4 regions of the Bradyrhizobium sp. USDA 3315 genome follow, and region 4 is predicted to be linked to each of the others. Evidence: riboswitches for the same ligand, from Rfam matches in the RefSeq annotation. Region 4 holds a riboswitch; each other region holds the start of a gene.
What was found. Region 4 has a riboswitch for cobalamin ahead of metE (5-methyltetrahydropteroyltriglutamate--homocysteine S-methyltransferase). Riboswitches for the same ligand answer to the same signal wherever they lie in the genome.
Positions count from the first base shown of each region.

Region 1: another riboswitch for cobalamin. It lies ahead of ACVIYL_RS13485 (TonB-dependent receptor); the one in region 4 lies ahead of metE (5-methyltetrahydropteroyltriglutamate--homocysteine S-methyltransferase).
Region 2: another riboswitch for cobalamin. It lies ahead of ACVIYL_RS38660 (DUF1636 family protein); the one in region 4 lies ahead of metE (5-methyltetrahydropteroyltriglutamate--homocysteine S-methyltransferase).
Region 3: another riboswitch for cobalamin. It lies ahead of ACVIYL_RS11475 (TonB-dependent receptor); the one in region 4 lies ahead of metE (5-methyltetrahydropteroyltriglutamate--homocysteine S-methyltransferase).

Region 1 covers NZ_JBSRYP010000001.1:2,939,820-2,947,453, forward strand. Annotated here, with positions in the region: gene rpmE (50S ribosomal protein L31) at 45-272, opposite strand; gene ACVIYL_RS13465 (ABC transporter ATP-binding protein/permease) at 467-2,323, shown strand; gene ACVIYL_RS13470 (hypothetical protein) at 2,476-2,868, shown strand; gene ACVIYL_RS13475 (amidohydrolase family protein) at 3,022-4,512, shown strand; gene ACVIYL_RS13480 (CobW family GTP-binding protein) at 4,514-5,443, shown strand; cobalamin riboswitch at 5,674-5,868, shown strand; gene ACVIYL_RS13485 (TonB-dependent receptor) at 5,976-7,634, shown strand, end outside.
Region 2 covers NZ_JBSRYP010000001.1:8,225,292-8,232,925, forward strand. Annotated here, with positions in the region: gene cobN (cobaltochelatase subunit CobN) at 1-1,811, opposite strand, end outside; gene cobW (cobalamin biosynthesis protein CobW) at 1,811-2,845, opposite strand; gene ACVIYL_RS38660 (DUF1636 family protein) at 2,842-3,216, opposite strand; cobalamin riboswitch at 3,311-3,522, opposite strand; gene cobO (cob(I)yrinic acid a,c-diamide adenosyltransferase) at 3,559-4,212, shown strand; gene ACVIYL_RS38670 (cobyric acid synthase) at 4,224-5,672, shown strand; gene cobD (threonine-phosphate decarboxylase CobD) at 5,925-6,893, opposite strand; gene cbiB (adenosylcobinamide-phosphate synthase CbiB) at 6,905-7,634, opposite strand, start outside.
Region 3 covers NZ_JBSRYP010000001.1:2,517,173-2,524,806, reverse strand. Annotated here, with positions in the region: gene ACVIYL_RS11505 (DsrE family protein) at 1-326, shown strand, start outside; gene ACVIYL_RS11500 (MBL fold metallo-hydrolase) at 666-1,706, shown strand; gene ACVIYL_RS11495 (ABC transporter substrate-binding protein) at 1,879-2,787, opposite strand; gene ACVIYL_RS11490 (IS4 family transposase) at 2,780-3,943, opposite strand; gene ACVIYL_RS11485 (ABC transporter ATP-binding protein) at 4,192-4,965, opposite strand; gene ACVIYL_RS11480 (FecCD family ABC transporter permease) at 4,962-6,005, opposite strand; cobalamin riboswitch at 6,118-6,315, shown strand; gene ACVIYL_RS11475 (TonB-dependent receptor) at 6,425-7,634, shown strand, end outside.
Region 4 covers NZ_JBSRYP010000001.1:9,255,957-9,263,590, forward strand. Annotated here, with positions in the region: gene groL (chaperonin GroEL) at 1-525, shown strand, start outside; gene ACVIYL_RS43150 (hypothetical protein) at 1,103-1,315, opposite strand; partial or broken gene ACVIYL_RS43155 (ribonucleotide-diphosphate reductase subunit beta) at 1,575-1,739, opposite strand; gene ACVIYL_RS43160 (hypothetical protein) at 1,776-1,919, opposite strand; partial or broken gene ACVIYL_RS43165 (isocitrate lyase/phosphoenolpyruvate mutase family protein) at 2,048-2,738, shown strand; cobalamin riboswitch at 2,772-2,996, shown strand; gene metE (5-methyltetrahydropteroyltriglutamate--homocysteine S-methyltransferase) at 3,101-5,431, shown strand; gene ACVIYL_RS43175 (hypothetical protein) at 5,478-5,681, shown strand; gene ACVIYL_RS43180 (hypothetical protein) at 5,895-6,605, opposite strand; gene alr (alanine racemase) at 6,626-7,634, opposite strand, start outside.

The DNA.
Region 1 (7,634 bases), 6.3 Mb from region 4:
GGGGCGTTTTGCGTGTGGTCGCCGGGGCGATCCCGAAGCGGACTTTAGTCCTTCTTGAGGAAGCCCGAAAACTTCTTCTGGAAGCGCGAGACGCGGCCGCCGCGATCCATCAGCTGCTGGGTGCCGCCGGTCCAGGCCGGGTGCGACTTGGGGTCGATGTCAAGGTTCAGCGTGTCGCCTTCCTTGCCCCAGGTCGAGCGGGTCAGGTACTCGGTGCCGTCGGTCATGACGACCTTAATCGTATGATAATTCGGATGAATATCGGCTTTCATGACAGTTCCTTCGGCGCGCCGGCGCCCGTCTCAAGATGTCTGGAATACGGGATTTGCGCGGGTCTATAACCCATGGAGCCCGCCAAAACAAGCCAAGAAAGGGCCTAAGCCCATCACCGGATTGGGACTTTACCGGATTTGCCAGCCGGGGGTCGGCGGGCCTATGTGGGGGGCGATAGAACCGGTCTAGATTGATGAGCGTAGCCGAACAGCTTGAGACCCCGCGCGGCGCCCCGCAGCCTCCGCGCGACGCGTTGCTCGATGAGGAAGCCTTCATCGAGAGCCAGATCACGGAGCCGGCGAAGAGCCGTGCCCGGTTGCGGCCGTTGCTTGCGCTCGCGCCCTACGTGGCGCGCTACAAGGGCCGGGCGATCCTCGCGCTGATCTCGCTGACGATCGCCGCGATCACCACGCTGATCGTGCCGGTCGCGGTGCGGCGGATGATCGATATGGGCTTCACGCCCGAAGGCATCGCGATGATCAACAGCTATTTCAGCGTGATGATCGCGGTCGTCGCGGTGCTCGCCTGCGCCAGCGCCTCGCGCTATTACCTCGTGATGACGATCGGCGAACGAATCGTCGCCGATCTCCGGCGCGACGTGTTCGCGCATCTGATCTCGCTGTCGCCCTCGTTCTTCGATTCCGCGCGATCAGGCGAATTGGTGTCGCGGCTCACCGCCGACACCACGCAGATCAAGTCCGCGGTCGGCGCGTCGGTGTCGATTGCGCTGCGCAATCTGATGCTGTTCTTCGGTGCCGCCGCGATGATGGTGATCACCAGCCCGCGGCTGTCCGGCTTCGTGCTGCTCGCGATCCCGATCATCGTGATTCCGCTGGTGGCGTTCGGCCGCTGGGTACGGCGGCTGTCGCGCACCGCCCAGGACACGCTGGCCGATGCCAGCGCCTATGCCTCCGAGCTGGTCAATGCGATCCGCACCGTGCAGGCCTATACCGGCGAACGGCTCGCCAGGACGCGCTTTGCCGGCGAGGTCGAGCAGGCCTATCAAGCCGCGCGCAGCTCGACCAAGGCGCGCGCGGTGCTGACGCTGATCGTCATCTTCATCGTGTTCGCCAGCGTCGTCGTGATCCTCTGGGTCGGCTCGCACGACGTGCTGGTCGGAACCATCAGCCCGGGCCGGCTCGGCCAGTTCGTGCTCTATACGGCGTTCGCCGCGAGCGGCCTCGGCCAGCTCAGCGAGGTCTGGGGCGAGGTCTCGGCCGCGTCCGGCGCCGCCGAGCGGCTGTTCGAGATCTTGCGCGTCAGGCCGCAGATCGCGGCGCCCGCTTCGCCGCGTGCGCTGCCGCAGCCGGCGCGCGGCGATGTCGGCTTCGACAATGTCAGCTTCGCCTATCCGACCCGGCCCAATGCGCTGGCGGTCGACGGCGTGTCGCTAGCGGTGCGATCAGGTGAGAAGGTCGCGATCGTCGGCCCGTCCGGCGCCGGCAAGAGCACGCTGTTCCATCTGCTGCTGCGCTTCTACGATCCGAAGTCCGGCACCATCTCGCTCGACGGTGTGCCGATCCGGCAGGCCGATCCGGCCGAGGTGCGCGCGCGCATCGCGCTGGTGCCGCAGGATTCCGTGGTGTTCGCCGCCAGCGCCCGCGAGAACATCCGGTTCGGCCGGCCCGATGCGACCGACGCCGAGGTCGAGCGTGCCGCCGATCTCGCCCATGCCAGCGAATTCCTGCGCCGCCTGCCCGAAGGCTTCGACGCCCAGCTTGGCGAGCGTGGCGTGACGCTGTCAGGCGGCCAGCGCCAGCGCATCGCGATCGCGCGCGCGATCCTGCGCGATGCGCCGCTGCTGCTGCTCGACGAGGCGACCTCGGCGCTCGACGCCGAGAGCGAGACGCTGGTGCAGACCGCGCTGGAGGAACTGATGCGCCACCGCACCACGCTGGTGATCGCGCATCGGCTGGCGACCGTTCTGTCCTGCGACCGCATCCTGGTGATGGAACAGGGCAGGATCGTCGAGCAGGGCACCCACGCCGAACTGGTCGCCGCGGGCGGCCTCTACGCCCGGCTGGCCCGGCTGCAATTCGAGGGAATCTGAACGAACTCGGCCTCGGCGCGCTCCGCCTATGCGATTCCTATGCGATCAGGCGCGCGCTCCCCTCGAAAACCTATTCCCGCGCAAGGATAGTCGCGCCGCGTCCGACCTCGCTCGACAGCTGAAGGAAGTCAGGCGCGCGGGGTGTTCGACTGATGCGCGAGAATGCGACCGAACCGGAGAGCAAGCTGCTCCGTGCCTGGCAGCTTGCCATGCTGCGCTTCGCAGTGACGCTCGACGACGATGATCGGATGCACGCGCTCGGTGTGGCCGGCGAGGTCGACCGGCTGGGCGGCGCGGCCGATGACGCCTTCCACTTCTTCCGCAGGACGACCGCGGAGCTGTGCGCGGCGATCTCCGGTCAGGGCGCGGATCAGGATGCCGTCATCCGGCGGTTCCTGGCGCAGATCGACAATGTCAGGCTCAAGCGTGCGGTCGAAGCGGCGATCGCCAGGGACCGCACGCCGCCGAAACTCGTGGCGAGCCGCGTGAAGCCCGGCCCCGATCTCTGGCGCGGGCTGCCGTCGCGGCGCGCAACCGGAACGTAGGAAGGGCCTCACCCTGCAATCGCCGTCGCAGCGCGGCGGATATTCCGTCACAGCATGTCGCCACAACCCTGGCCGGCTTGCTGCGATCAGTGCGATGCGCTTCTCTGTGCTCGACAGGAGACCGGTCGGTTTCGGAATGCGAGGAGTGGCGAGATGGGTGGCTTGGTGATCAGCGGCGGCCGGGTGGTGGATCCGGCCAGCGGGATGGACGCGATCGGCGATGTCGCCGTCGTCGACGGCAAGATCGCCGCGGTCGGCACCGGCCTCGGCGGTTCCGAACGGCAGATCGACGCGACCGGGCTCGTGGTGGCGCCGGGCTTCATCGACCTGCACGCGCATGGCCAGACCATACCGGCCGACCGCATGCAGGCGTTCGACGGGGTGACGACCTCGCTCGACCTCGAGGCCGGCGTGTTGCCGGTCGCGTCCTGGTACAAGCGCCAGGCCGAGAAGGGCAGGGTGCTGAACTACGGCGCCGCCGCCAACTGGGCCTTCGCGCGCATCGGCGCGATGACCGGTTCGAATTCGGAAAGCTCGCTGGAATCGTTTGGTGCCGCGATGCGCGATCGCCGCTGGATCGAAAACGTGGCGACCGAAGGCGAGGTCGGCGGCATCCTGGAGCGCCTCGCGATCGGCCTGAACGAGGGCGGTATCGGCATCGGCATTCTCAACGCTTATGCGCCGGGCGCCGGCGTGCAGGAATTGACCGCGGTGTGCCAGCTCGCGGCGAATCATGCGGTGCCGACCTTCACCCACGTCGCCTACATGTCGCGGATCGATCCCGAGAGCGCGGCCGAGGCCTATATCCGCCTGATCGGCTATGCCGGCGCCACCGGCGCGCATATGCACATCTGCCACTTCAACTCGTCGAGCAAGACCGATATCGAACGCTGTGTTGGGCTGATCGCGAAAGCGCAGGCGCAGGGCCTGCCGATCACGGTGGAGGCCTATCCCTACGGCACCGGCTCGACCGTGCTGGCGGCGACCTTCTTCAGCGATCCGAAATTCGAGGAGCGCAACGGCCTCGGCTACGATTCGGTGCAGCGCGTGACCGACGGTCACCGCTTCGGCAGCCGCGAGGAATTGCTGGCGGCACAGGCCGAAGAGCCCTCGACCTTGGTGCTGTGGCATGTGCTCGACATCGAGAACAACGCGCATCATCGCGATCTGCTCGATATGGCGGTGCTGTATCCGGGCGGCGCGATCGCCTCCGACGCGATGCCGTGGACGCTGTCGGACGGCCGCCCCTACAGCGGCGACGCCTGGCCGCTGCCCGACGATGCCACCTCGCATCCGCGCTCGGCGGGCTGCTTCACCCGCTTCATCCGCGAATGGGTGCGCGAGCGCAAGAAAGTGTCGCTGCTCGAGGGCATCCGCAAATGCGCGCTGATCCCGGCCGAGATCCTGTCGGCGAGCACGCCGGCGATGCGCGCCAAAGGCAGGCTGCAGGTCGGCGCCGACGCCGATGTCGTGGTGTTCGACTACGAGACGCTGAGCGATCGCGCGACCTTCTCGGCGATGAATCGTCCGGCGGAGGGCGTGCGGCATCTCGTGGTCAGCGGCCAGCCGCTGATCAGCGATGGTGTCCTCGATGTCGCGGCGCGTCCCGGCCGGCCGGTGCGCCGGCCTATCACGGGGGGCTGAGGTGCCGGTCCCGATCCTGCTGGTCGCGGGCTTCCTCGGGGCGGGCAAGACCACGGTCGTCAACCATCTGCTGGCGCATGCGCAAGGACGGCGCATCGCCGCGGTGGTCAACGATTTCGGTGCGATCAATATCGACGCCGAGCTGATCGCCGGCGCCGGCGACGGCGTGGTCAGCCTGAGCAATGGCTGCATCTGCTGTACGCTGGAGGGCGACCTGCTGCGCACACTCGCCACGTTGCTGCGGCGTGATCCGCGTCCCGAATTCATCGTGATCGAGACCAGCGGAATCGCCGATCCCGCCGACATCGTGCGCAACCTGATGGATCCCGTGATCTGGAAGGAGGCGCCGCTGGAGACGGTGCTGTGCGTGGTCGACGCGACGCAACCTGCGGCGATGCTGAACGATGCGCTGCTGCGCTCGCAGCTCCGGGCGGCGGACGTGGTGGCGCTGAGCAAGGTCGATCTGGCCGACGCCGCCGCGTGCGCCGCGATCCGCGACGCCGTGCGTGCGGTGCGCCCGGCGGCGGTGGTGGTCGAGGTGCTGCATGGCGAGGTGCCGGCCGCGCTGGTGTTTCCGGCGGACCTCGATCATGTGCCGGCGCCGCGCGAGACCGCGCCGCGACGGCCGGCGTCCGATCGCTTCGAGACGCTGAGCTGGACCTCGGAGCGGCCCGTCGTGCTGCCGCGCCTGCAACAGGCGATCGGCAGATTGGCGCCGAAGCTGGCGCGGGCGAAGGGATTGTTCGAGACGGTGGAGCAGCCCGGGCGGCTGACCGTGTTTCAACTCGCCGGCGGCCGCGCGACCTTGGCTGCGGGCGGCGTGCCGTCGCCCGGCGTGCCGCGCACGCGCATCGTGTTCATCGCCGAGATGGGTGCGCTGTCGCGCGCGGAGATTGATGAGGTGATGCAGGGATGTGTCGACATTGAGTGATGTGAGCTTATGTTTCCGTCATCCTGAGGCGCGAGCAGAGCGAGCCTCGAAGGATGGACGGCCCGGCTGTGGCCGTGCATCCTTCGAGACGCCGCTTCGCGGCTCCTCAGGATGACGGGATTAGAGGGAGCTCCGCGGCACCCGCAGATGCCGCTGTGTCATCGCCGCAGCAGCATCTCGCAAAGCATGTGTGCGACAATCGCATCGAATTGACAGCCCTGCAGCCAGCACCTATCGTTTTTGCCGACGGTTCCCTTCGGGGATCAAAAGGGAATGCGGTGCGAGGGTAACCCCAATGCCGCAGCTGTCCCCGCAACTGTAAACGGCGAGCCTTTCGTCAAATTGCCACTGGGCCATCGGCCCGGGAAGGCGCCGACAGGCGATGACCCGTGAGCCAGGAGACCTGCCGTCAGTCGTGGTCACACGCGAGCACATCGGGCGGGGGCGTCCTGGTGGGATCGGAGCACTGCCTTTTGGGCAATGCGCCAGTCCGCGTTCGCGGTGACGTGCCACGTTACCGCGAGTCCTTTTCATGTCTCCGTCCTCTCCCGTTGCGCGCAAATGGCGCCTCGGTCTTCTCTGCTCCCTGTCATCGCTGCTGTTGCCGGCCGAAGGCTCGGCACAAACGCCTCCACCAACCACGCTCGATCCGATTGAGGTCGCGCCTTCCGCTGTGGCAAGGCCGAAGCCCGCGGCGCGAAGCCGTGCCGTGGCCGCCGCGGCGCGGCCGAGGCCCGCGACGATCGCAACAACCGGCAACACGCCGCGCGTCGCAGCGTCGGGCGTACGGGGATCGGCATCGCCGACGCTCAATGCCACCACGCAGGGCGGCACCGGCAGTCGTCTCAATCTGACGCCGCTGCAGACGCCGGCCAGCGTCGAGGTCATCACGGCGCAGACCATCGCTGAACGCGGCCAGCATAATGTGCTCGATGCCGTCACCCAGGACGCGGCTGGCTTCATCGCAACGCCGGCACCCGGCAATGGCGGCCTGTCGTTCAGCACCCGCGGCTTTGCCGGCAGCAACTCGGTGATGACGCTGTATGACGGCACGCGCTTCTATATCGGCTCCGGCACGCTGACGTTCCCCTACGACACCTGGTCGACGCAGCGCATCGAAGTGCTGCGCGGCCCGGCCTCGGTGCTGTACGGCGAAGGCGCGATCGGCGGCGTCATCAACGTGATCCCGAAGAAACCGCTCAGTACGCCCTACAACGAGGCCGAAGTTTCGCTCGACAGCAACATGACGCGGCGGCTCTCGGTGGACAGCACCGGGCCGATCAATCCCAATGTGTCGTACCGCGTCAACGCTACCGGCAACATGTCGGACGGCTGGGTCGATCGCGACAAGACCTCGAACGCGGTGGTCTCCGCTGCGGTGCGGGTGCAGGCGTCGGACAATCTCGCCTTCACGCTCTCGGAAGATTACGGCGATCGCAGCCCGTCGCGCTATTTCGGCACGCCGCTGATCAACGGCGCGATCCAGGACGCGCTGCGCTTCAAGAACTACAATGCGCTCGACAGCACCATTCGCTACCAGGACAGCTGGACCCAGTTCAAGACCGAGTGGGACGTCGCCGACGGCATCAAGGTCAACAACACGCTGTACTACCTGACCAGCGAGCGGCACTGGCGCGACATCGAAAACTACACCTGGAATCCGAAGAGCCGGCTGATCGATCGCTCCAGCTATATCGAGATCTTCCACGACCAGAAGCAGCTCGGCAACCGGATGGACGCGACCTTGAGCGGTCACGTGTTCGGACTTGCCAACCAGTTCGTTGCCGGGTTCGACGTCAACCGGATCGACTTCACCCACACCAACAACTCGCCCTATGGCGGCGCGTCGTCGGTCAATCCTTACGTGTTCGATCCGGGATCGTTCTTCGCCACGACGACGGCGACCACGCCGGGCTTCCACGCGATCGCCAATCAATACGCGCTGTTCGCCGAGGATCGTCTCTCGCTGACCGATCAGTTGTCGCTGGTGACCGGGGTCAGGTATGATCGTCCCGAGGTCGATCGCACCGACTACAAGACGCCGGCGAACAGTTTTGAGACGACGCTATCGGGCACCAGCTGGCGCGCTGGCCTCGTTTACGAGCCGATCAAGAACCTCGCGTTCTATGGTCAGTACGCGGTCGGCGTCGATCCGGTCAGCAATCTGATCTCACTGTCGACCACGCAGAAA
Region 2 (7,634 bases), 1.0 Mb from region 4:
AAGCGCTCGAGATTGCGCAGGCCTTCCGGCACTACGGCCTTCGCGAGCGGCGGCGGCAGATGACCGATCGTCACGGCACCGATCCGGCGCTTGGCCTGCGCGGCCTCGCCGGGATCGTTGACGATGAAGGGATAGACAACAGGCAGATCTCCGATCAGCGCCTCCGGCCAGCATGCGGATGACAGCGCAACCGACTTGCCGGGCAGCCATTCCAGCGTGCCATGCGCGCCGATGTGGACGACGACATCGATGGCCTGCTGCCTGAGCCACAGATAGAACGCGACATAGGCATGGCGCGGCGTGCGTGAGAGATCGTGATAGTCGGCGTCGCGCTGCCCTACCTCACCGCGCTCCGGCTGAACGGCAATGACCGATTTGCCGCAGCAGATCGCAGCGAAATGAAATGCGCCGTCACGGCAATCCCGATCATCCTCCGGCGCGCCCCATGCGCGGCTGAGATCGTCCTGCAGCAGCTCGGGAAGGCCGGAAAGCGCCGCGCGATAGTCGGCGACGTTCCACGTCAAAGTCCTCCGCAAAAGAATGTCGCCTAGCGACCGCACCGGCTCAAGGTCAAATCCCGCGGCCGCGAGATCAGCCAGCAATGCCTCGACCGAAGCCAGCGCATCGAGGCCGACGGCATGCGCGATCTGATGTGGACGGCCGGGATAGTTCGATAGCACCAGCGCAAACCGCTTCTCCGGTGCCGGCTTGCTGGCAAGCCGATGCCAGGCGGCCACGCGTGCGGCAATTGCAGCGACGCGCTCGGCATCCGGTCGATGCGCAAGATGCGCGAATTGCAGCTCGGGATCGCGCTCACCAGGCGATTTGAAGCTCACGACGCCTGTGAACAGGCGGCCATCGACCTCCGGCAGCACCACATGCATCGCGAGATCGCCGGGCGAGAGCCCGCGGAGCGACAAGGCCCAATCCTCGCGCCGCGCGGTCGACAGCGCGACCTGGAACACCGGGCATGATGCGGCGTCGAAGGGCGCCGTGCCGTCGTCACCGGCCGCGGAAAACGCGGTCGCATTGACGATCGCCGCTGGAGCGCATTGCGCGAACTGAACGCGCAGCCAATCGGCCACGCCCGCCGCCTTCAATGAAGTGACGAACACGCCATGAGCATCAAAGCCCCTCTCACGCAATGCATCGATCAATGCATCGACCGGCGCCGTATCGCCTGCCGCGAGGTAGGAACGATAAAACGTCACCAGCACGCGCGGCCGGCCGTCCGGTGCCGGCAACGCCGTGATGGCACCGCGCCGGGAATCGTAGACGCCGATCTCGGGAAGATCGATCTCGCCGACCACCGGCCCGGCATAGAGTCCGGACGCCAGCGCCAGTTGCGCGATCACGGCCTGCGCGGCAACCGGGCCGCCCTTGTCGCACAGCACCTTCAGACGGCGCAGCGTCGAGACCGGCAAGGTCGAGAATTCATCGAGCCGCAGATCGTCGCGGCCATCCGCCGGCAGCACCACCAGGGCAATGCCGCGCTCCTTCGCCAGCCGATGCACCGCGGCCAGCCCGTATGACCAATAGGGCTCGCCGCCGATCAGCCGCACCAGAATGCCGCGGGCGTGCGAGAGCGTCCGCTCGATATAGGTATCGACCGACAGCGGATGGCGCAGCTCCGCGAGATTGGCGAGCCGCAGCGACGGCAGCGCAGCACGGCCGCGCCGCCAGCCGGCCGCGAAGGCAGCAAGATCGCTGTCGGAAAACGACAACACCACGAGATCGGCCGGATCCTGGCCGAGGTCCCTTGGCGTCGCGGTCTCCTCAAGGCCGCGGCTCTCGCGGAAGACGACGTGCATCAGACACCAAGCCGTGCCCTGATCGCGGCTTCATCGATGTCGGCATGTTCGCCGATCACGACGAGCTTCGACTGCCGCGCCCGGGCACCCCAGGGCATGTCGAACTGATGCCGCACCCGCTCGCCGACCGATTGCACCAACAGCCGCATCGGCTTGCCTTCGACCGCGATGTAGCCCTTGGCGCGCAGCACGTTCTGCTCGCGCGCCAGCCCCTTGATCGAGGCGACCAGCGCGTCGACATCCGAAACTTCCGGAAGATCGATCACGACGGAATTGAAATCGTCGTGCTCGTGTTCCTCCTCGCCATCGTGATGCGACGGCCGCGCCGCGAGATCGCTTTCCGCCGCCGCCCCGAGCCCGAGGATCACGCGCGCGTCGATCGTGCCGTCGACGACGGGCAACATCGGCACCTCGCGCGGCATCTCGGCCGCGATCACCGCTTTCGCTGCCTTGATCCCCTCCGCCCCGGCGAGATCCGCCTTGGTCAGCAGCACGATATCGGCACAGGCGATCTGGTCCTCGAACACTTCCGACAGCGGCGTCTCGTGGTCGAGATTGTCGTCCGCTGCACGCTGCGCATCCACCGCGGCCGGATCAGGCGCAAAACGGCCGGCGGCGACGGCCTCGGCGTCGGCGAGCGCGATCACGCCGTCGACCGTGATCCGCGAACGGATCTCCGGCCAGTCGAACGCTTTCAGCAGCGGCTTCGGCAGGGCGAGCCCCGAGGTCTCGATCACGATGTGATCGGGCTTCACGTTCCGCGCTAGCAACTGCTCCATCGCCGGGATGAAATCGTCGGCGACAGTGCAGCAGATGCAGCCATTGGCGAGCTCGACGATGTTCTCGGCCGGACAATTGGCGTCGGCGCACGACTTCAGGATGTCGCCGTCGACGCCTTCGCTGCCGAATTCGTTGACCAGTACCGCGAGCTTCTTGCCGTTGGCATTGCGGATCAGATGCTGGATCAGTGTCGTCTTGCCGGAGCCGAGAAAGCCGGTCACGACGGTGACCGGAATTTTGGCGAGCGTGGTCATTCTGCGGCCTCCGGCACGACGGGAAGAGGTGGAATGCGGCCGAGCGATTGCTTGCGGAAGATTTCCGGACGGCTGCGCCACGGCACGATGCCGTCGGGCGCCGCCGCATAGGCGGAGGCACCGGCGATCACATCCGCGGCATTATCAGCGGACAGTCGGCCGTAGACATAGGACCAGCGCCCCGGCGCGCTGAGCGCGACCGAGCAACCTTGGCTGCAGGCCGACAGGCATGCGACGGGAACCAGATTGACGTCATCAGGCACGCCGGCCTCGACAAGCGCGGCATGCAGGCGTGCACCGGGCGCGAGCTCACCTTCCGCCGGCGTCTGGCCGGCGCGGCAGGTGATGCAGACATGAAGTGTAACGCTCATCGCCCTTCCTGGATTGACAGCGGGAAGCGATGAGGCACACGAACCGATTTTGGACAGGTTCGTTCCCCGTCGCGGAACACCCCGTCCGCCGGTTTCACAACATGCTGCGTTGGCAGGTCTCCCGGCTTGCGGAGCAGGTTTTACCCTTCGATGCCCACCTTCCCGACTCCGTATGGAATCAGTGGCTTGGGCATCTCTCCGGTCACGGTCGCGGGGGCGGCTGCGCTTCGGGCCCGATTTAGCGGAGCCCTATCGCATTCCCTCTTCGCCTGTCGTAGGACAGGAACCAACGCAGGACCACCATTCGTCCAAGCCTCGCACTTGTCAAGCCGAAGGAATGTGATGACTTCTGATGGAAAGGACGCTGAAGACGGCGCCGTCGGCACCGATCTTTCGCCGGATGCGCGCCACGCGGACAAGATGGCGAAAAAGAAGGCCGCCCGCGACCGCATCATGGCGACCAAGAGCGGTGAAAAGGGCCTGATCATCGTTCATACCGGCGCCGGCAAAGGAAAATCGTCCTCCGCGTTCGGCATGATCGTGCGCTGTGTGGCGCACGGCTTTCCCTGCGCCGTGGTGCAGTTCATCAAGGGCGCCTGGGATACCGGCGAGCGCCGCCTGCTCACCGGGCATTTCGGCGATCTGTGTCAATTTCACGCCATGGGCGAAGGCTTTACCTGGGAGACGCAGGATCGCGCCCGCGACATCGCGGCGGCGCAAGCCGGCTGGGAAAAGGCCAGGCAGCTGATCGCGGACCCGAGCCTGCGCATGGTCGTGCTCGACGAGATCAACATCGCGCTACGCTACGATTACCTTGCGATCGCCGATGTCGTCGACTTCCTGACCACGTCGAAGCCGCCGATGACCCATGTCGTGCTCACCGGGCGCAACGCCAAGGAGGAGCTGATCGAGATTGCCGATCTCGTCACCGAGATGACGCTGGTAAAGCATCCGTTCCGCTCCGGCATCAAGGCCCAGCCGGGCGTCGAGTTCTGACGGGCATCACGATGGCGCGCGCATTGATGATCCAGGGAGCCGGCTCGGACGTGGGCAAATCGCTCATCGTCGCCGGCCTCGCCCGCGCCGCCAGACGGCGCGGCCTGCGCGTGCTGCCGTTCAAGCCGCAGAACATGTCGAACAACGCCGCCGTGACCGTCGATGGCGGCGAGATCGGCCGCGCGCAGGCGTTGCAGGCGCTCGCCGCCGGCGTCGAGCCGCACACCGACATGAACCCGGTGCTGCTGAAGCCCGAGACCGATGTCGGCGCCCAGGTCATCGTGCACGGCAAACGGATCGCCACCGCACGCGCGCGCGAATATGCCGGCATGAAACCATCGCTGATGGGCGCGGTGCTGGAGAGTTTTGCGCGCCTGAAGCAGCGCGCCGATCTGGTGCTGGTCGAGGGCGCCGGCAGTCCCGCCGAGGTCAACTTACGCAAAGCCGATATCGCCAATATGGGATTTGCGCGCAAAGCAGACGTGCCCGTGGTGCTGGTCGGCGACATCGACCGCGGCGGCGTGATCGCGCAGCTCGTCGGCATCAAGACGGTGATCGACCCTGATGATGCCGCGATGATCCAGGGCTTTGTCATCAACAAATTCCGCGGCGATCCGACATTGTTCGACGACGGCTATCGCCTGATCGAAGAACGCACGGCGTGGCGCGGCTTTGGCGTGCTGCCCTGGTTCGTCCGCGCCGGCGAACTTCCGGCCGAAGATGCGCTCGGGCTCGGCGAGGCGCGCAAGCCCGGCCAGTGCAAGATCGCGTTCCTTGCGCTGTCGCGGATTGCCAATTTCGACGACCTCGATCCGCTGAAGCTCGAGCCCGGCGTCGATCTCGTGATGGTACGTCCGGGCGAAGCCATCCCGGGTGATGCGAAGCTCGTCATCCTGCCCGGCTCGAAATCGACCCGCGGCGATCTCGCCTTCCTGCGCGCGCAAGGCTGGGACATCGACCTCCTCGCGCATCATCGCCGCGGCGGCCATGTCCTCGGCCTGTGCGGCGGATACCAGATGCTTGGACACAGCGTCGCCGACCCCGATGGGATCGAAGGTCCTGCCGGCGAAACGCGCGGGCTCGGGCTGCTCGATGTCGCAACCACCATGACCGAACAGAAGACGCTGACGCGCTCCAGCGCGGTGCATGCCGCGACCAGCCAGCCGATCAGCGCCTATGAAATCCATATCGGGCGCACCGACGGGCCGGATCGCGCGCGGCCCTTTGCATCACTCGACGGTACGGCTGAGGGCGCGGTCTCCGCAGACGGGCGCGTTCACGGCAGCTATCTGCACGGCCTGTTCGCCTCGGACGAATTTCGCAAGGCGTTCCTTGCACAGCTCGACATCCCCGCGGCGGATCAGACTTACGGCGCCAGGGTCGAGAGCGCGCTCGACGCGCTCGCCGGGCACATCGAGACCCATCTCGATGTCGAAGGCCTGCTCGCGCTGGCGCGTTAAAGCGAGATGATTCCTGGTCGAACAGCGACGGCGCTATACCCCCTCTCCCCGTTCTTCACGGGGAGAGGGTTGGGGTGAGGGGCCGTCTCCGCATATCCGGTGATAGCTGCGTTCGCGGAAACTCCCCCTCACCCGGAACGCATCTGGCGATGCGGCATAGCCGAAGCTCTGCTTTGGCGTTCTTGAGAACGGCCGCCGAAGGCGGCCTATGCCTCTCCCCGCACGCGGCGCGAGGTGACGCTGAGATCGTCGCTAGACCGAAGACAACACGGCGGAAAGGCGCGACCACTCGGGCTCACTGCCCGGCAAGCCGAGGCGCAGCCATCCCGGTTTCTGCTGGAAGACCCGCGACCAAATCTGGCTGCGCGCAAGCTTCTCCTGCGCGGCCAACGCATCGCCGGTCTCATAGAGACGGAACAGCGGCGTGCCGCCGACCAGCGTCCAGCCCCGCGATCGCGCCATTGCATCGAGCCTGACGCAGTCGTCCGCGAGCCGCGCAGCCGTCGCCGTTGCCCAGTCGTGATCGAGCAACGCGCGCCGCCCGATCGCGATTGCTGCTCCCGAAACCGGCCATGGGCCCGCCCTCGCCGCAAGCGCGGCGACGTCCGCCTCGCTGCCGATCGCGAAGCCGAGGCGCAAGCCGGCAAGTCCGTAGAACTTGCCGAATGAGCGCAGGATCAGCAGCCCCGCGTGTCCTGCTTCCGGTGCAAGGGACAGGTCAGGAACGGCGTCCGCAAAACTCTCGTCGATGACGAGCCGGCCAACGCGCGGCAGCAGTGCCAGCAACTCGCGCCGATCATGGCGTCGTCCGTCGGGATTGTTCGGATTGACGACGACGGCGATGTCCGCTCCCGCCAGCGCGGCGAGATCGGACACCTCGGCGACGTCCCAGCCGGCGGCCGACAACACCGCGGCATATTCATTGTAGGTCGGCGCCAGAATCCGCGCCCGCCCCTTGAGCGCCAGATGCGGCAGCAACTGAATCGCGGCCTGCGCACCACCCATCGCCACGATCGGCGCCTTGGTGACATAGGCCTGCCGCGCAGCGTCGTGCAGCGATTCAAGATCGGATCGCGACGGCAACGCGCTCCATTGCCGCGGCTCGACATCGACCAAGGGATACGGCACCCGATTGATCCCGGTCGACAGGTCGATCCAGTCGTCCGCGGCGCCGCCGAAGCGCTGCCGGGCGACATCAAGGTTCCCGCCGTGCTCACGCATGCGCCGCTCCTTCACGCCAGCGCCAGGACCAGCAGCGCCCCAGCCAACAGAATCATGGCGTAACGATAGAGTTTCAGCCCGGTAAGGACGTCAGCGGCAGCCGGATCGCGCGCCCCCTCGTTCAGCCAGGGCTCATCGGCGATGTGCCCGTGATAGATGCGAGGACCGCTGAGCCGCACGCCGAGCGCGCCGGCCATCGCAGCTTCCGGCCAGCCGGCATTCGGCGAGCGATGCCGCTGCGCATCGCGCAACATGCATGACCACGCCTGCGAACGGTTCGGCGCGAGCAGCACGAACAGAACACCCGTCAACCGCGCCGGAATGAGATTGGCGAGATCGTCGATCCGGGCGGCTGCGCAGCCAAAGGCTTCGTGCCGCTCGGTGCGATGACCGATCATGGAGTCCAGCGTGTTGATCGCCTTGTAGCCAAGGATTCCCGGCAGGCCGAACAGTGCGCCCCAGAACACCGGCGCCACGATGCCGTCGGATGCATTCTCGGCGAGGCTCTCGATGGTGGCGCGCGCAATGCCGGCGTCGTCGAGCGTTGCCGGATCACGCCCGACAATCTGCGCGACCGCTGAACGTGCGGCCGCGATGTCGCCGGATGCCAAGGGACTTGCCACCGCGGCGACATGGTCATGCAGCGAGCGCACGGCAACCAGCGGCCATGCCAGGACGCCGACAAGGACAACGCGCACCCATCCGGATGCGAGCACGGACTGAATGGCCCAGCCTAGCGCA
Region 3 (7,634 bases), 6.7 Mb from region 4:
CCGACAACGATCCGAGGAAGCAAGGCCTCGTCATCAGCGTCGCCAACAATCTGATGAAGCATTACGACCCCGACAAGGTCGCGGTCGAGATCGTCGCCTTCGGCCCGGGCATCGACCTGCTCAAGCCCGACAACCCGAACCGCAAGCTGGTCGAGAGCCTGATCGCGCAGGGCGCGCGGGTCGACATCTGCCTCAACACCGTCGACACGATCGAACGCGACAGCGGCAAGCGGCCGGACTACATCGCCGCCGCCACCCCCGTGCAGGTCGGCGTCGCACAGATCTTGCTGCTCACCGAGAATGGATACACGCTGGTCCGGCCGTAACGGCCCCGTCGTCATTGCGAGCCAACGGGTCGCGCGAACGCGCGCCCGCGGGAGCAGGGCTGGAGTTACGTGCGGCCGTAACTTCGTCTCTTCCACGACCTCGATGCATATCCCGTCATCCTGAGGCGCGAGCGGAGCGAGCCTCGAAGGATGCGCGGCCCAGATGCCTTGTCCCATTCGCGGAAAGACCCGGGCCGTCCACCCTTCGAGACGCGCGCAAGAGCGCGCTCCTCAGGGTGACGGGATCCGGCTGGGGTGGGGATGGATTTGCTTTGAACGGACCCTATCTATGGAATAATATCCTCCATGTGACTCGGCCCGGAGAATAGGTAAGCCGTCATGATCTTTCGCCAGCTCTTCGACAGCGTATCCGGAACCTACAGCTATCTGCTCGCGAGCCGCGCCGGCGGCGAGGCACTGATCCTCGATCCGGTGCTGGAGAAGGCCGATCGCTACTGCAAGCTGCTGCAGGAACTCGATCTCAGGCTGGTGAAAGCCGTCGATACGCACCTGCACGCCGATCACGTCACCGGCCTCGGCGAGTTGCGCGACCGCACCCAGTGCATCACCATCATGGGCGAGCAGAGCAAGGCCGACGTGGTGTCGATGCGCGTCTCCGACGGCGACAAGGTGACGATCGAGGGCCTCTGCCTCGAGGCGTTGTACACGCCCGGCCACACCGACGATTCCTATAGTTATTTAATGGGCGACCGCGTCTTCACCGGCGACACCCTGCTGATCCGCGGCACCGGCCGCACCGACTTCCAGAACGGCAGCGCGCGGGCGCAGTACGATTCGATCTTCAACCGCCTGCTGAAGCTGCCGGAGGAAACCATGGTGTTCCCCGCGCATGACTACAAGGGCGACACCGTCTCCACCATCGGCGAGGAGAAGCGCTACAATCCGCGGCTGCAGGTCAAATCGATCGACGACTATGTCGAGCTGATGAACAACCTCAATTTGCCGAACCCGAAGCTGATGGACGTCGTGGTGCCCGCCAACATGCATGTCGGCCTGCACCAGGACGAACTCGCCAAGGAGGGCCTCTCCCTCAGCGCGCGCGACGCCATCGCGAGCCTCGGCCGGCCCGATATCCTTCTGGTCGATTTGCGCGAGAGCGCCGAGCGGGCCAAGCACGGCACGCTCGCGGGCGCGCTGCACGCGCCCTATCCGGGGATTTGCGCCACCCTGCAGCCCGGCGGCATGCTGCGCGAGGTCGCGGCCGCAACCGGCCGCCGCGTCGTGTTCTTCTGCGCCTTCGGCGAGCGCTCGGCGATGGCGGTGGCCGCCGCGAAGAAGGCGGGACTGGCCAACACCGCGCATATCGATGGCGGCATCGACGCCTGGAAGAAGGCCGGCGGGCCGGTCGTGATGGGATAGTCTCATAACCCTTTAGCCCGCTCGCAAATATCTCACCGTCACCCTGAGGTGCGAGCGAAGCGAGCCTCGAAGGGCGACGGCCACACTCCTTCCGCGAACTCCTGGAAGTATCCGGGCCGTGCATCCTTCGAGACGCGGCTTCGCCGCTCCTCAGGATGACGGGTTTGGAAGGTCACTGCGTCACTCGCTGCAACTCTTCCGTCAGGCGATCCAACGCATCCGCCAGCATCACGCCGCCGCACACCGTGAGCCGCTCCGGCAGCACGATGCGCTTGCTTTGCGGATAGAAGCGCTCCAGCGCCGGATGCAGCAGGAAGGCGCGACCGTCATCCTCGGCGCGGTCGCCGGCTTCCGACACCAGGATGAAATCCGGCCGCAGTTTTACGATCGCCTCCAGCGAAGCAAACCCGCCTGCGCCGACGCCAAGTTCGCCGGCGGCGTTGGAAAGCCCGGTTACGGCCAGCAGCGAGCTGACCAGGCTGCCGTCGCCGGGCACAAAGCCACGCCGCTCCAGCGGCAACACGCGGTAGTGATGCGCGCTCGCCGCAGCGCGCGCCCGGGCGGTGGCCGCATCGAGGCGCGCGATCTCGGCCTCTGCGCGATCGGGATGCTGCACCACATCGCCCATCGCGCGGATCTGGTTCTTCACCTCGTCCAGCGTGCGCGGCACCGCGAATTCGACGAGGTGCAGCCCGTGGGCCTTCAACAGATCACGGGTCGCGCGCTTGTCGAACAGGCTGACCACGACGAGGTCGGGCTTGAGCAGCAGCACGTCCTCGGCCTCGCCGGACAGGCGCGGAAAGTTTCGCGCCTTCTCCGCGGCCCAGGATTGCCAGTCATCGCGCGAGAAGCGGCTGAGGCCGATGATCTGGTCCGGGTCGGCCAGCGACAGCACGAGCTGGTCGCTGCAGACATTCATCGAGACGATGCGCGGTCCAGCGGCGAACGCGGCGCCGGCGGAAATAAGCCACAGCAGTATCGCGACCACCGCACCAAGATGAAGCGAAGCGAGATGGCTGCCACGCTGAAGGTGCGCCCCCTCTCCCGCTTGCGGCAGGGGTGTCCGGGGAAATTCAGGCATAGCGGAGCTCCATCTGGTCAGGTGAGATGGTTGATTTCCGACGGCTGGGGTTGATGGGCGGAGGTTTGTCGATGGCAGCGAGGGATCGACGCGTGAGCAGGAGCTGGCCGACGAGTTCGGCGAACCTGAGCGGGAGCATTTTGATGCAGTTGGTGTGAGCGGCGATGCGCAGCAGCAGGTAGGCAATCATCGCAGCGAGCACCTGAAGGCGGATCGCGTTGTCGTTGGCGCCGAGGAACTTGCGAATATCGAGATGCTGCTTGATCCAGCGGAACAGCAGCTCGATTTGCCATCGGCTCTTGTAGAGGGCGGCGATCTCGACGGCGCTACGGGCAAGGTCGTTGGTCAGGAGTGTGATCTTGCCGCCTTTCTCGCGTCTGATCTTGATGCGGCGGAGCGGGATTGGAAGGCGCGAATCGCCCTTGCTGGTGAGCTTCACCTCGTCATCGGCAAGGATTTCGAAGCCATCCCCGTTACGCTTGCGGATGGCGCGATGCCTGAGCGAGCGAAGACGGATGCTCGTCTTCGCCCGGGTAACGAAGAAAGCCTTGCTATCATTGATCTTCTGCCACCAGTCGAAACGGCAATAGCCCTTGTCAAACACATAGGTGGTGGCGGGCTGGATTGGGGTCTGTCGGCCGATCTCGATGTCATTGACGTTCGCGGCCGTCATCTCGACGCAGGTCGGGACATCGCTCCTTGGGTCGTAGACGACATGCAGCTTCATGCCGCGGATGCGGCCGTTCCACGTCGCCCAACTGCAGACCTTGCCGAGCGGGATCGGACTGGCGTCGATCAGACGCACCATCTCCATGCCTTCACTCCGCAGCTGGCGACGCGCCATCGCCGACAGCGCCGCAAAGGTTTGCGCGAAAATGCCGATCGGACGGCGGGCATTGGCATCGGACAACGTCGAGCGCGACAGCTTGCCGGTTCCCAAGTGATAGTGATGCTGCGAATTGGCGTTGAAGCCAGTCACCACCCCGCGCAGACTGCTGTTGCCGCTAAGCTGGGCATAGATCAGCGCCACCAGATGATCCCAGCTCCTGAACGACTTGTCGTAGGCATCCCCGTCCAGACGATCCACAACCGTCTGAAACTGCCGTCGATTGATCGGTTCAAGCAGCCTTCCAAAAATGCTACCGCGATATCGCATGCTCGGCCCTCTGTGTCTCGACAACCAGAAAAGACCGATTTGCCTCGGTCCTGCCGAGCATGCACCGCGACACAGTGAATCATTCCCCGGACACCCCTGCGCTTGCGGGGGAGGGTTGGGGTCGGGGTCGTGCCGCAATGAACGCTCTTTGAGTGGAGAGAGCCCCCACCCGCTGCGCTCTTCGAGCGCAGCGACCTCCCCCGCAAGCGGGAGAGGTGAACTGAGCTCGTGGAGACGCCGCATCCTCATCACACGTCCGCCCACGGCACGATGACGGCCTCGCGCTGAAATTCGGCGCGATAGGCGCTGACCCGGAACACGCTGGCGAGGACGCTCTCCGATAGTGCCTCGACAGGCGCGCCCTGCGCGGCCAGCCGCCCCTCCGCGAGCACCAGCACGTGATCGGCAAAGCGCGCGGCGAGTCCCAGGTCATGCGTCACCACGATGACCAGCACGCCGGTGTCGGCAACGTTGCGCAGCTTCTGCATCACGTCGATCTGGTGGCGCGGATCGAGCGAGGCCGTCGGCTCGTCGGCGAGGATCACGGGCGCCTCCACCGCGAGCACCCGGGCCAGTGCGACGCGGCTGCGCTCGCCGCCGGAGAGTTCGGTGACGCGGCGATCGCTGAACTCAGCGACGTCGACCGCCTGCATCGCGCGCAGCACCGCCTCCACATCCGTCTGCGACAGCCGCGCCGGATCGGTCGCACCGTGCGGATAGCGGCCGAGCGCGACGATATCGCGTGCCGGCAGCGGCCAGTGCACCATGTGGCCCTGCGGCAGATAGGCGAAACGTTTCGCGCGCTCGCGCAGCGGCAGCGACGCCAGCGCATCGCCGCCGATCCGGATCTCGCCGCCCGACGGGATCAGCCCGGCCAGCGCGCGCAGCAGCGTGGTCTTGCCGGCGCCGTTCGGCCCGACCAGCGCGACCAGATGGCCCGACGGCAGCGACAGGGAGACATCGTGCAGCACCTTGCGGCTGCCGAGCGAGGCATTGAGCGCGGCAGCCGAGAGCAGCGTCATGCCACGCCTCCGCCGAGCGCGCGGCGTTCGCGCATGATCAGACAGAGGAAGAACGGCACGCCGATGATCGAGGTCAGCACGCCGACCTTGATGTCTGAGGTCGAGGGAATGATGCGCACCGCGATGTCGGCGGCGAGCAGCAGCGCCGAGCCGGTGAGCGCGCTCGGCACCAAGAGCCGCGCCGGATCGTGACCGATCACGGGACGCATCAGATGCGGCGCGACGAGGCCGATGAAACCGATCGTGCCGGTGACTGCGACCGCGCCGCCGACGCCGAGCGCCACGCCCGTGATCACGAAGAGCCGCAACCGCCCGACGTCGACGCCGAGGCTCTGCGCCGCCTCCTCGCCAAGCGTCAGCGCGCGGAAGGCGCTCGCCTGGCTGAGCAGGATGGCGGCGCCTGCGATGATGAAGGGCAGCGCCAGCGCGACGTGCTGGAAGCTGCGGTCTTCCAGCGAGCCGAGCAGCCAGAACGCGATCTCCAGCACCACGAACGGATTGCTCGAGAGATTCATCACCAGCGCGGTCGCGGCTCCCGCAAAGCTCGAGATCGCGAGCCCGGCGAGGATCAGGATCAACAGCCCGGCATTGCGGCCGGCGATCGCAAGCAGCGCGAACACCGAGCCGAACGCGGCGATGATCGCCACCACCGGCAGCGCGTAGGAGCGCACATCGGCGAGGCCCAGCGCGATCACCAGCACCGCGCCGAAGGCGGCCGATTGCGGCGCGCCGAACAGCGACGGCGAGGCCAGCGGGTTGCGCAGCAACCCTTGCAGCGCCGCGCCTGACAGCCCAAGAATACCGCCGATCGCGAATGCCAGGATGGTGCGCGGCAGGCGGATCTCGCGCACGATCACCTGCGCCACATCGCTGCCGCCGCCGAACAGCGCCTCGATCACCGCGAGCGGCGACAGCCGCACCGGCCCGATGCCGAGCGAGATCACCAGCAGCAGCAGCACAAGCGCGAGCAGCGCCGCGGTGGCGCCCCACCGGCGCCGCGCCGCGACCTCGGCCGCCAAGGCAAAATCCTGCACGCTCATCGGATCCATGCTCTTACAACGATCGTCGTGGCAGACAAGCGACACTCGACAAAAACCGTGGCCGCACGGCCATTGCCCGACTTCCGCCGGATTGACTTTGCTACCCGGCCGAACCCTAGATGAACATGACGGTTCTTTCATGAGATGAAAAGGGAATGCGGTACGGGGAAACTTCCCCAACGCCGCGGCTGCCCCCGCAACTGTATGCGGTGAATCCTTCGTCACAGGCCACTGGGAATCTCGGTCCTGGGAAGGCGACGAAGGGTAACGACCCGCGAGCCAGGAGACCTGCCGTCAGCCGTGGTCACACGCGATGCTGCCGGTCGGGGAGTACAGGCATGAGCTTCACCTGATGCTGTGAGCACGATGGTGAGACTGGTTCGCGGTGACGTGCCACTGACGTTGCCGAGGCCTTGCTTATGTTCTCCTTCCCTTTCCATCGGCGGCGCCGCGCGCTTCTGCTCGCGTCGACGATGATCGCGCCGGCGACGATGCTCGCGCCGGCATTCCTTGTCTCCGCAGCGCGGGCGCAGCAGGCACCCGCTCCCGATCAGCTGCCGGCGATCGAAGTCACCAAGCCGGGCGACCAGAACGTCACGCGCGCCAGGCCGGCCGCTGACGAAGCGCCGGCGCCGCGACGCCCGGCGCCGGGCACCTCGCAAGGCAACAATACAGGCAGCGGAGCCGGATCGGGCACGACAGGGACCGGTGTGGCCACCGGAACGGGCGGCACCGGCGGCCGCCAGTTCGCCGGCATTGTCGGCACCTCCTCGGCCGTGATCACCGCCGACGACATCGCGCATTCGCCGGTGCAGTCGTTGCCCGAGATCCTCGCGCAGGTGCCGGGCGTGCAGCTGCAAACGCCCTATGGCGGACCGAACGGCGCCAAGACGTCGGTCGACCTGCGCGGCTTCGGCGCGTTCGCGACCGACAATACCCTCTTCCTGCTCAACGGCCGCCGCCTCAACGACGTCGACAAGGCCGGCTTCGACCTCACCACGATTCCGCTCGATTCGATCGAGCGCATCGAGATCACGCGCGGCAACAGCGGCGCGGTGCTCTACGGCGACAACGCGGTGGGCGGCGTCGTCAACATCATCACCAAGACCGGCGTCGGCGGCCCGCCGACGACGATGCGGGCCGAGGCCGGAGTTGGCTCGTTCAACACCCGCATGGCCGCGGTCTCCGCGGCACTCAATTCCGGCCCGTGGTCCACCTCGTTCTACGGCAACGGCATCAAGTCGGACGGCTACCGCGTCAACAATGCGCTCGACCAGCGCAACGCCGTCGGCAACATCAACTACACGACGCCGGATCTCACCGCCTTCCTGACCGTCACCGGCAGCGACCAGAAGCTCGGCCTACCCGGCGGACGGCTGGTCGATCCGTCGATCGGCGTGAACGAGCTGCTCACCGATCGCCGCGGCGCCGCGACGCCCTTCGACTATGCCAACCAGCAGACCGCCAGCGTCACCGCCGGCTTCACCAAGACGCTGATGAACGGCGTCGACCTCATCGTCGACGGCGGCTGGCGGCAGCGCGAGACGCAGAGCGGCTTCTTCGGCACGGTGCCGACCATCAGCTTCGCCTCGACCTACAATGACGCCGCGCTGCAGACCTGGTCGCTGA
Region 4 (7,634 bases):
GCAGGCGGCGTCGCGGTGATCCGCGTCGGCGGCGCGACCGAGGTCGAGGTGAAGGAGCGCAAGGATCGCGTTGATGACGCGATGCATGCGACCCGCGCGGCTGTCGAGGAAGGCATTCTCCCGGGTGGCGGCGTCGCCCTCCTCCGTGCCTCCGAGCAGCTCAAGGTCCTGCGCACCAAGAACGACGACCAGAAGACCGGCGTCGAGATCGTGCGCAAGGCGCTGTCCTGGCCAGCTCGGCAGATCGCGATCAACGCCGGTGAAGATGGCTCGGTCGTGGTCGGTAAGGTCCTAGAAAAGGATCAGTACCCTTACGGCTTCGACGCGCAGACTGGCGAGTACAGCAACCTTGTCTCCAAGGGGATCATCGACCCGACCAAGGTCGTGCGCATCGCTGTCCAGAACGCCGCCTCAGTTGCCGCGCTGCTGATCACGACGGAAGCGATGGTTGCCGAGCTGCCGAAAAAGATCGCGCCCGGTCCCGCAATGCCTCCGGGCGGCGGCATGGGCGGCATGGACTTCTGATCCAGCCTCTCAAAGGATCGACAGGCAGAACCCTGGCAGCAATGCCAGGGTTTTCGACTGAGCCGCCCAGCTTGCTCACGGTTCCCTTTTTGAGAAACCGAGCTGGATCTTGGCCTAACCATCGCTCCGGACGAACACGCTATTCATCGCATCGCTTTGTTTTGCGAGCGGAACGAAGCCAACTAGCCCGCAAAGCCTCTCGTTGATCGGCGCCGTAGAGCCGTAGGGCAGGTGCGATCGCTAACGTTTTGGACCGCAGATGACTTGATGAAATCGGATCCGATTTGCAGAATTACTTCGGCTGGATTTTGACGCGGCTGCTGGACCCCGACTCCACACCCGCTGTTCCTAAACTGGTACCCGTCGCGACGTGGTTTCAGACACGGACATACCGTGTGGACCACTGAGGCGCAGAAACCGCTCGGATTAAAGTCACGTCCCGCGTGTGGCAGGCAATCGCTTGCCATGCCGCCCGCTCTGAAGGAGATTCGGAGCCCTCGGTGCGTCAATCGGTCCGGAAATGAAACGCCGCGAATTTACGACCGTTTGCAATTTGCCATCACTCGTTGTTTGTAGATCAAGCCTGCTTTTCAGCAAAGGTTTTCATCGAGCGACTTAGCGGCAGCTTTCGCCGATGGTAGCCATAGACCCGGACATCTTCGCGGATTTGCTCGCTTACCGAGCGTACGATACGTTTCTTCCGCCAGTTCCTATTGAGATCGATCGGAATGGAATTGCCGCGAGGAACGACGAGAAGGTCGTTCCGTTCGTTCAGGTAGACATCGTACATGGAAGTCCTCGCTCCGTGTGAACATAGGCCGAAGCTCAGACCCTTTGGTGACTTCGACGACACAGTCTCAAGAAAGCCGCACAGGGCGCTTTGTCCTCCGAAGGTAAAGGTCACACGTTCGAATCGTATCGGGTGCGCCAGTTCCCACTTATCTTCATAGTGATGCGCGGGTCCGAAACTATAATCCCGCCCCGCCCGTTTGAGCGCGTAAGCGCGATTTCAACTAGAAAAGGCACTGGTCGTCATCGTGACCCGATGCTCAATCCCAGCTGAGCGCGCCACCGTTCTGGTATTCGATGTCGCCGGTCTCGAAGGAGTTCTTCTCCTTCTTCAGATCCATCGCCTCCGACATCCACGGTAACGCGTTCTCAACGTCGGCGAAGACAGGCGCGAGCCCGATCTGGGCATAGCGGCGATTAGAGACTATCACCTCGTCCCACAGCCCTCTCGCCTTCAGGTCTCACCCAAGGAACTCGTTCACGACCGTGAAGTCGCCGGACATCGCGGTGAGAAGCTCATCCTGTAACCACTGAAGCTTGTGGTCGACGATACCGCACACCCGCAAAATGGCGCTCTCGGCTGCGCCCGGACATTCGATCGTCACGCCATTGCCCCTCTGATTTACACGGCATCGGAATTGACGACGAAACATTCGATTTAATGAGCCGAAGCGCTTGAAGCGCTTTCTGACCGCTGACGGAGGTCAGTGTCTCCGTGGGATGGAAGGAAACGCAGATCGTCCGTGCCGCAGGACCTGCCGCTGCTCGTCGATGCCTACACCGGCTACGGTGAGGCGGCGCTGAATGTGATGCGCGCCACCCGCGTCTTTGAGGATGCCGGTGCCGGCGCGCTTCATCTGGAAGACCAGATCCTGCCCAAGAAATGCGGCCATCTGAACGACAAGAAGTCGCCGATGCGCATGACATGGCGGCCAAGGTCGCGCCGGCATCAAAAGCGCGTCGCGATCTCATGGTCATCGCCAGGACCGACGCCGCCGCCAGCGAGGGCCTCGCTGGCGCCGTAGCCCGGGCAAAAGCCCTATAGGGAGGCCGGGGCCGATGCGATCTTTCCGGAGGCACTCAACACGGCCGAGATGTTCCGTGCTTTTGCGGCGCGCATGCCCGGCGCGCCGCTTCTCGCGAACATGACGGAGTTTGGAAAGACCCCATTCTTCACCGCCGCCGAGTTCGAGGCGATAGGATATGCCATGGTGATCTGGCCTGTGTCCTCATTGCGAGTGGCGAACAAGGCGCAGGCAGAATTGTATGCTGCAATTTTACGTGATGGTGGCACGCCCAAGATCGTAGAGCGGATGCAGACGCGCGCGGAACTCTATGCGGCAATTGGATTACACGACTATGAAGCTCTCGATTCTTCGATCGTTCAAACAATCGTTCCGTCCGGCATGCCGCAACGCAAGTGATCGACGATAGGTTGACGAGAGCCCGCCGTTGCAGATAATCGGAGACGTCGAGGTTCTCCGGGTCCCGCTTGATCCGGAGCTAAGAGGGAAGCCGGTGCGTTTTCCATCCGTTCAGGATTGAGGCAATGCCGGCGCTGCCCCCGCAACTGTAAGCGGTGAGCCCGCATCCATCAGTGTCACTGAAGCGAAAGCTTCGGGAAGGCCGGATGCAGGCGACGACCCGCGAGCCAGGAGACCTGCCCCGACAACATAATCGTCCACGGGCGGGGTGTCCCGGTGGTACGCCAAGCAGCTGCCGCATCCGCGGCTGCCCTGCCAGCGTCCGCCATGGCCTTTTGCCCCCACCACATGGGGTTAAAGCTATGACTTCTCTTTCAGTTCCAATTGCAACACTCGGCACGCCCCGCATCGGGCCGCGCCGCGAACTCAAACTCGCGCTCGAAAGCTTCTGGGCCGGCAAGATTAGCGAGCAGCAACTTCTCGAAGCTGCAGCCGCGCTCCGTGTCGCCAACTGGGCACGCCAGAAATCACTCGGCGCGACCATTATACCGTCGAACGATTTTTCGCTTTACGACCACGTGCTCGACACCAGCGTGATGGTCGGCGCCATCCCCGAGGCCTATGGCTGGAAGGGCGGAGCAGTCTCGCTCAAGACCTATTTCGCGATGGCGCGCGGTTCGCAAGGCGACGCGCACGACGCCAGCTGCAGTCACGCCCACCATGGCCACGGCGCGACAGCGCAGGAAATGACCAAGTGGTTCGACACCAATTACCACTACATGGTCCCGGAATTTCACAGGAGACAGACATTCAAGCTCTCGTCCCGCAAGGTGATCGAAGAGTATGACGAGGCGAAAGCGCTCGGATATCAGACCCGTCCGGTGCTCGTCGGCCCTGTCACCTTCCTGAAGCTCGGCAAGAGCCATGATGCCTCGGTCGATCCGGTCTCGCTGCTCGACGGCCTGCTGCCGGTCTATGTCGAGGTTCTCCAGGAGCTCGCCAGGCGCGGCGCAGAATGGGTCCAGATCGACGAACCCTGCCTCGTGCTCGATCTCAACGAGACCGAGAGGAATGCGCTCCAGCGCGCCTATGCTCGGCTCGCCAAAGGCGTACCGGGCATCAAGATCATGCTCGCCACTTACTTCGGTGCGATCGGCGACACTATCGCGACCGCGTTGGCCCTGCCGGTGGCAGGTCTGCACGTCGACTTGATCCGCGCACCGCAGCAACTGAGCCAGATCGAATCCGGTGCCCGCCAGGATCTCGTGATTTCGCTCGGCGTCATTGACGGCCGCAACGTCTGGCGCTCCAATTTGTCGGCGCTGGTCGAGCGCTACAAGCCGGTCATCGCCAAGCTTGGCGCTGGCCGCGTCCAGATCGCTCCGTCCTGCTCGCTACTGCACACGCCGATCGACTTAGAGCTTGAGACCGGTCTCGACCCGGATGTGAAGAGCTGGCTTGCCTTCTCCGTGCAGAAGATCGCCGAACTCTCTACGCTGGCGAAGGCACTGGCCGGCGACGCCAGCGTCGCGGACGCCCTAGCCGCCTCGGACAAGGCCGCCAAGGCACGCCAGACCTCGCCCAAGATCCACGACGCGGCCGTTGCCAAGGGGATGGCGGCGATCGACGACGCGATGCGCCGTCGCACCAGCGCCTTTGCCAGCCGCGCCGAAGTCCAGCGCAAACGCTTTGCCCTGCCTGCCTTCCCAACGACGACTATCGGCTCGTTCCCGCAAACCGCCGACGTCCGCAATGCTCGCGCGGCCCACGCCAAGGGCACACTGACCAACGCCCAATACGAGCAGTTCCTCAAGGAGGAGACTGCCCGCACCGTACGTTGGCAGGAGGAGATCGGGCTCGACGTGCTGGTTCATGGCGAGTTCGAGCGCAACGACATGGTGCAGTATTTCGGCGAACAGCTCTCCGGCTTCGTCTTCACCCAGTATGGCTGGGTGCAGTCCTACGGCTCGCGCTATGTTCGTCCGCCGATCCTGTTCGGTGACGTCTCCCGGCCGAAACCGATGACGGTCGAGTGGTGGCGTTACTCGCAATCGCTGACCAAGAAGCCGATGAAGGCGATGCTCACCGGACCGGTGACGATCCTGAACTGGTCGTTCGTTCGCGACGACCTGCCGCGCAGCGAAGCCTGCCGCCAGATCGCACTCGCGATCCGCGACGAGGTTACCGACCTCGAAAAGGCCGGAGCGACCATGATCCAGATCGATGAAGCCGCCTTGCGCGAAGGCCTGCCGCTGCGTCATTCCGAGTGGAAGACCTATCTCGAATGGGCCGTGGAAAGCTTCCGCATCTGCTCGACGGGCGTTGCCGATGCCACGCAGATCCACACCCACATGTGCTACTCGGAGTTCAACGCCATCATCGACGCGATTGCGGCGATGGACGCCGACGTCATCTCGATCGAGACGTCGCGGTCCAAGATGGAACTGCTCGATGCGTTCACCAGCTTCAAATATCCTAACGATATCGGTCCTGGAGTCTACGACATCCACTCTCCACGCGTCCCCGAAACCACCGAGATGAGGGACCTCATCACGCTGGCCCGAAAACGTTTGTCGGACTCGCAGCTCTGGATCAATCCCGATTGCGGCCTGAAGACACGCAGATGGGAGGAAGTGCGTCCCGCGCTCGTCAACATGGTCGCTGCCGCACGCGAGTTGCGCAAGGCGTTATAGGCGCGGAAACGCGGATCGCCGACGCCCGCCCAACCGGAGAATGCCGATGCGCTTCTGGATCAGATGTACCCGCTTCGACAGCGGCAAGCCGTATTATGTCAACTTCTCGCTGGTGGGCGGGATGTGGCGGGACGGCGACAAGACGATCCTGGAGTTCGTCGGCAGCGGCGCTCAGACGATCGAGGTCCGAGAGACTCCAGAGGACATTCTCGCTATCCATCTCGGAACATCGGGGGTGTCAGCCTCGTGAAGTCAGTAACCGACCCGGCCGGACGCAAGTCCGATACCCGCCGTTTTGCGGAAAGTCGCCTCACACCTTGATCACTTGTATCCCTTGGCGTTGTCGCATGAGGTGAAGCGATGGCGGTGGCCTTCCCTGCTGCTTGCTTTCTAGTGATCCGGCTGGCGTCGAGGATCTAACATCTGTTTCCGGGCACGGTTGGCATTATGCTGACCACTCATTTCAGGATTTTCTTTTTTTGAAATGGAGGAGGTTACAGACATCATAGTATTCTATGTCATTCAAGCGGAAGCCATACGCCGATATGCAGTTCACCAAAAAGACCGGATCGAAAGCGAACGCCTGGAAACCGTTGGAGCACTCTAATCGAACATAGTCATCCGTGCGCACCACCCCCTGAACGGTAATGCCACAAAGATCATAATATTCGTGGCGAGCCAGCGTTGCCGTCTCGCTCGTCGAAAAGAGCGACAAAGCTAGATCAAAGGGCGCTTTACAGACCAGCGTCAGAAATTCCATTGGCGCATCCATCGTACCAAGGAAATTGAACGGCAGTATGCAAAGCACTTTCTCATCATACCGGCGCATGATTTCATCGATCAGTCGCGTTCTTTTGAAGAATTTTCCGGCCTCGCAGCGCATAACCGCCGCTCTCCTACTCTTTAACCGGCGCACACGAGGTGGGTTTATTTCGATGCCAAGATAATCATTGTCATCGTCCTTGATGCCAATAAGACGGTAGCCACTACAACCTACTTCTATGATCAACTCGTATCGGGTCGTACCTAGGAGATCGAGGTAGAATAGTCTCTCACGGTGATGGAATTGACGTACCTCTGCGGTGAAGCAGCTCGGACGCATGAGACGCACGCCTTCATCGCCTAGATAGATCGCTCGATTGACTTGCTGGGATCGGAGCGTGGAGGAGTTCATCGGCGCCTCATAGTATCTCGTTAGGAAGAGACGTAAAGCCTGCGGCATCGCTGTCCGATCCCTGTGGTCAATTCGTCGCTCAGCATTTTCGCGGCTGATGCCAGATCCCCCACGGTTTGCTCGGGGCAGATGAGGTCCACCACGGTACCGGGCAGAGTCCAACTCTCGGGCAGATTAGTTACGTCAATGGTAATAAGATCCATCGAAACGAAGCCAACGATAGGCGCACGACTACCACATATGAAGACATGACCTCGATTGCCCAGAGTACGCGGAAATCCATCTGCATAACCAATAGCGGCCGTCGCAACCCGCATCCGCTTCTTGACTGTGTATGACCTGAGGTATCCGATGGCTTCCCCATGCTCGAGTTTGCGGCATTGAATGATTTGCGTTCGCAAACGGACGACTTGTGCTGGCTTGAAATCGGGATCATCGGCCGTTGAGAAGCCGAAGATCCCCCCACCCGATCTTATGAGGTCAAAATGAAATTCACATCCGGCAAATAGTCCCGCCGAATTCGATAGAGAAAGACTCGCATTCGGGAACAAATGGGACAGTCTGCGGAACCGATTTAGTTGTTGCAGAGAGATCTCGTTTCGCCACTCCGCACAGGCGAGCTGACTCATGAACAACACTACAGGCAATTCCGATAGCCCGCCTTTATTCTCGGCGATTGTGTGCAACTCATCAATGGGAAATCCCAACCGAGACAGGCCTGTGTCGACATGAATCCCTGCCGGCAGCGCGCGATTCCGAAGTCGGCAATGCCGAAGCCAAGCCTCCAATTGTTCCCTGCTATTGAGGATTGGCAACAAATTGTGCTGCTCGGCCGCCAGCTCCGTGCCTGGCATAGCGCCGTGTAGCATATAGATCTTTGCCGATGATGGCAGAACATCGCGCAGGGCAATACCTTCCGCCACATCGGTGACGAAAAAATGCGCGCAGCCGAGGTAAGCTAGGAAGGGCGCTACACGTGCCGCGCCAAGGCCGTAGGCATCAGCCTTGACAACGGCGCCGCACGCGCTG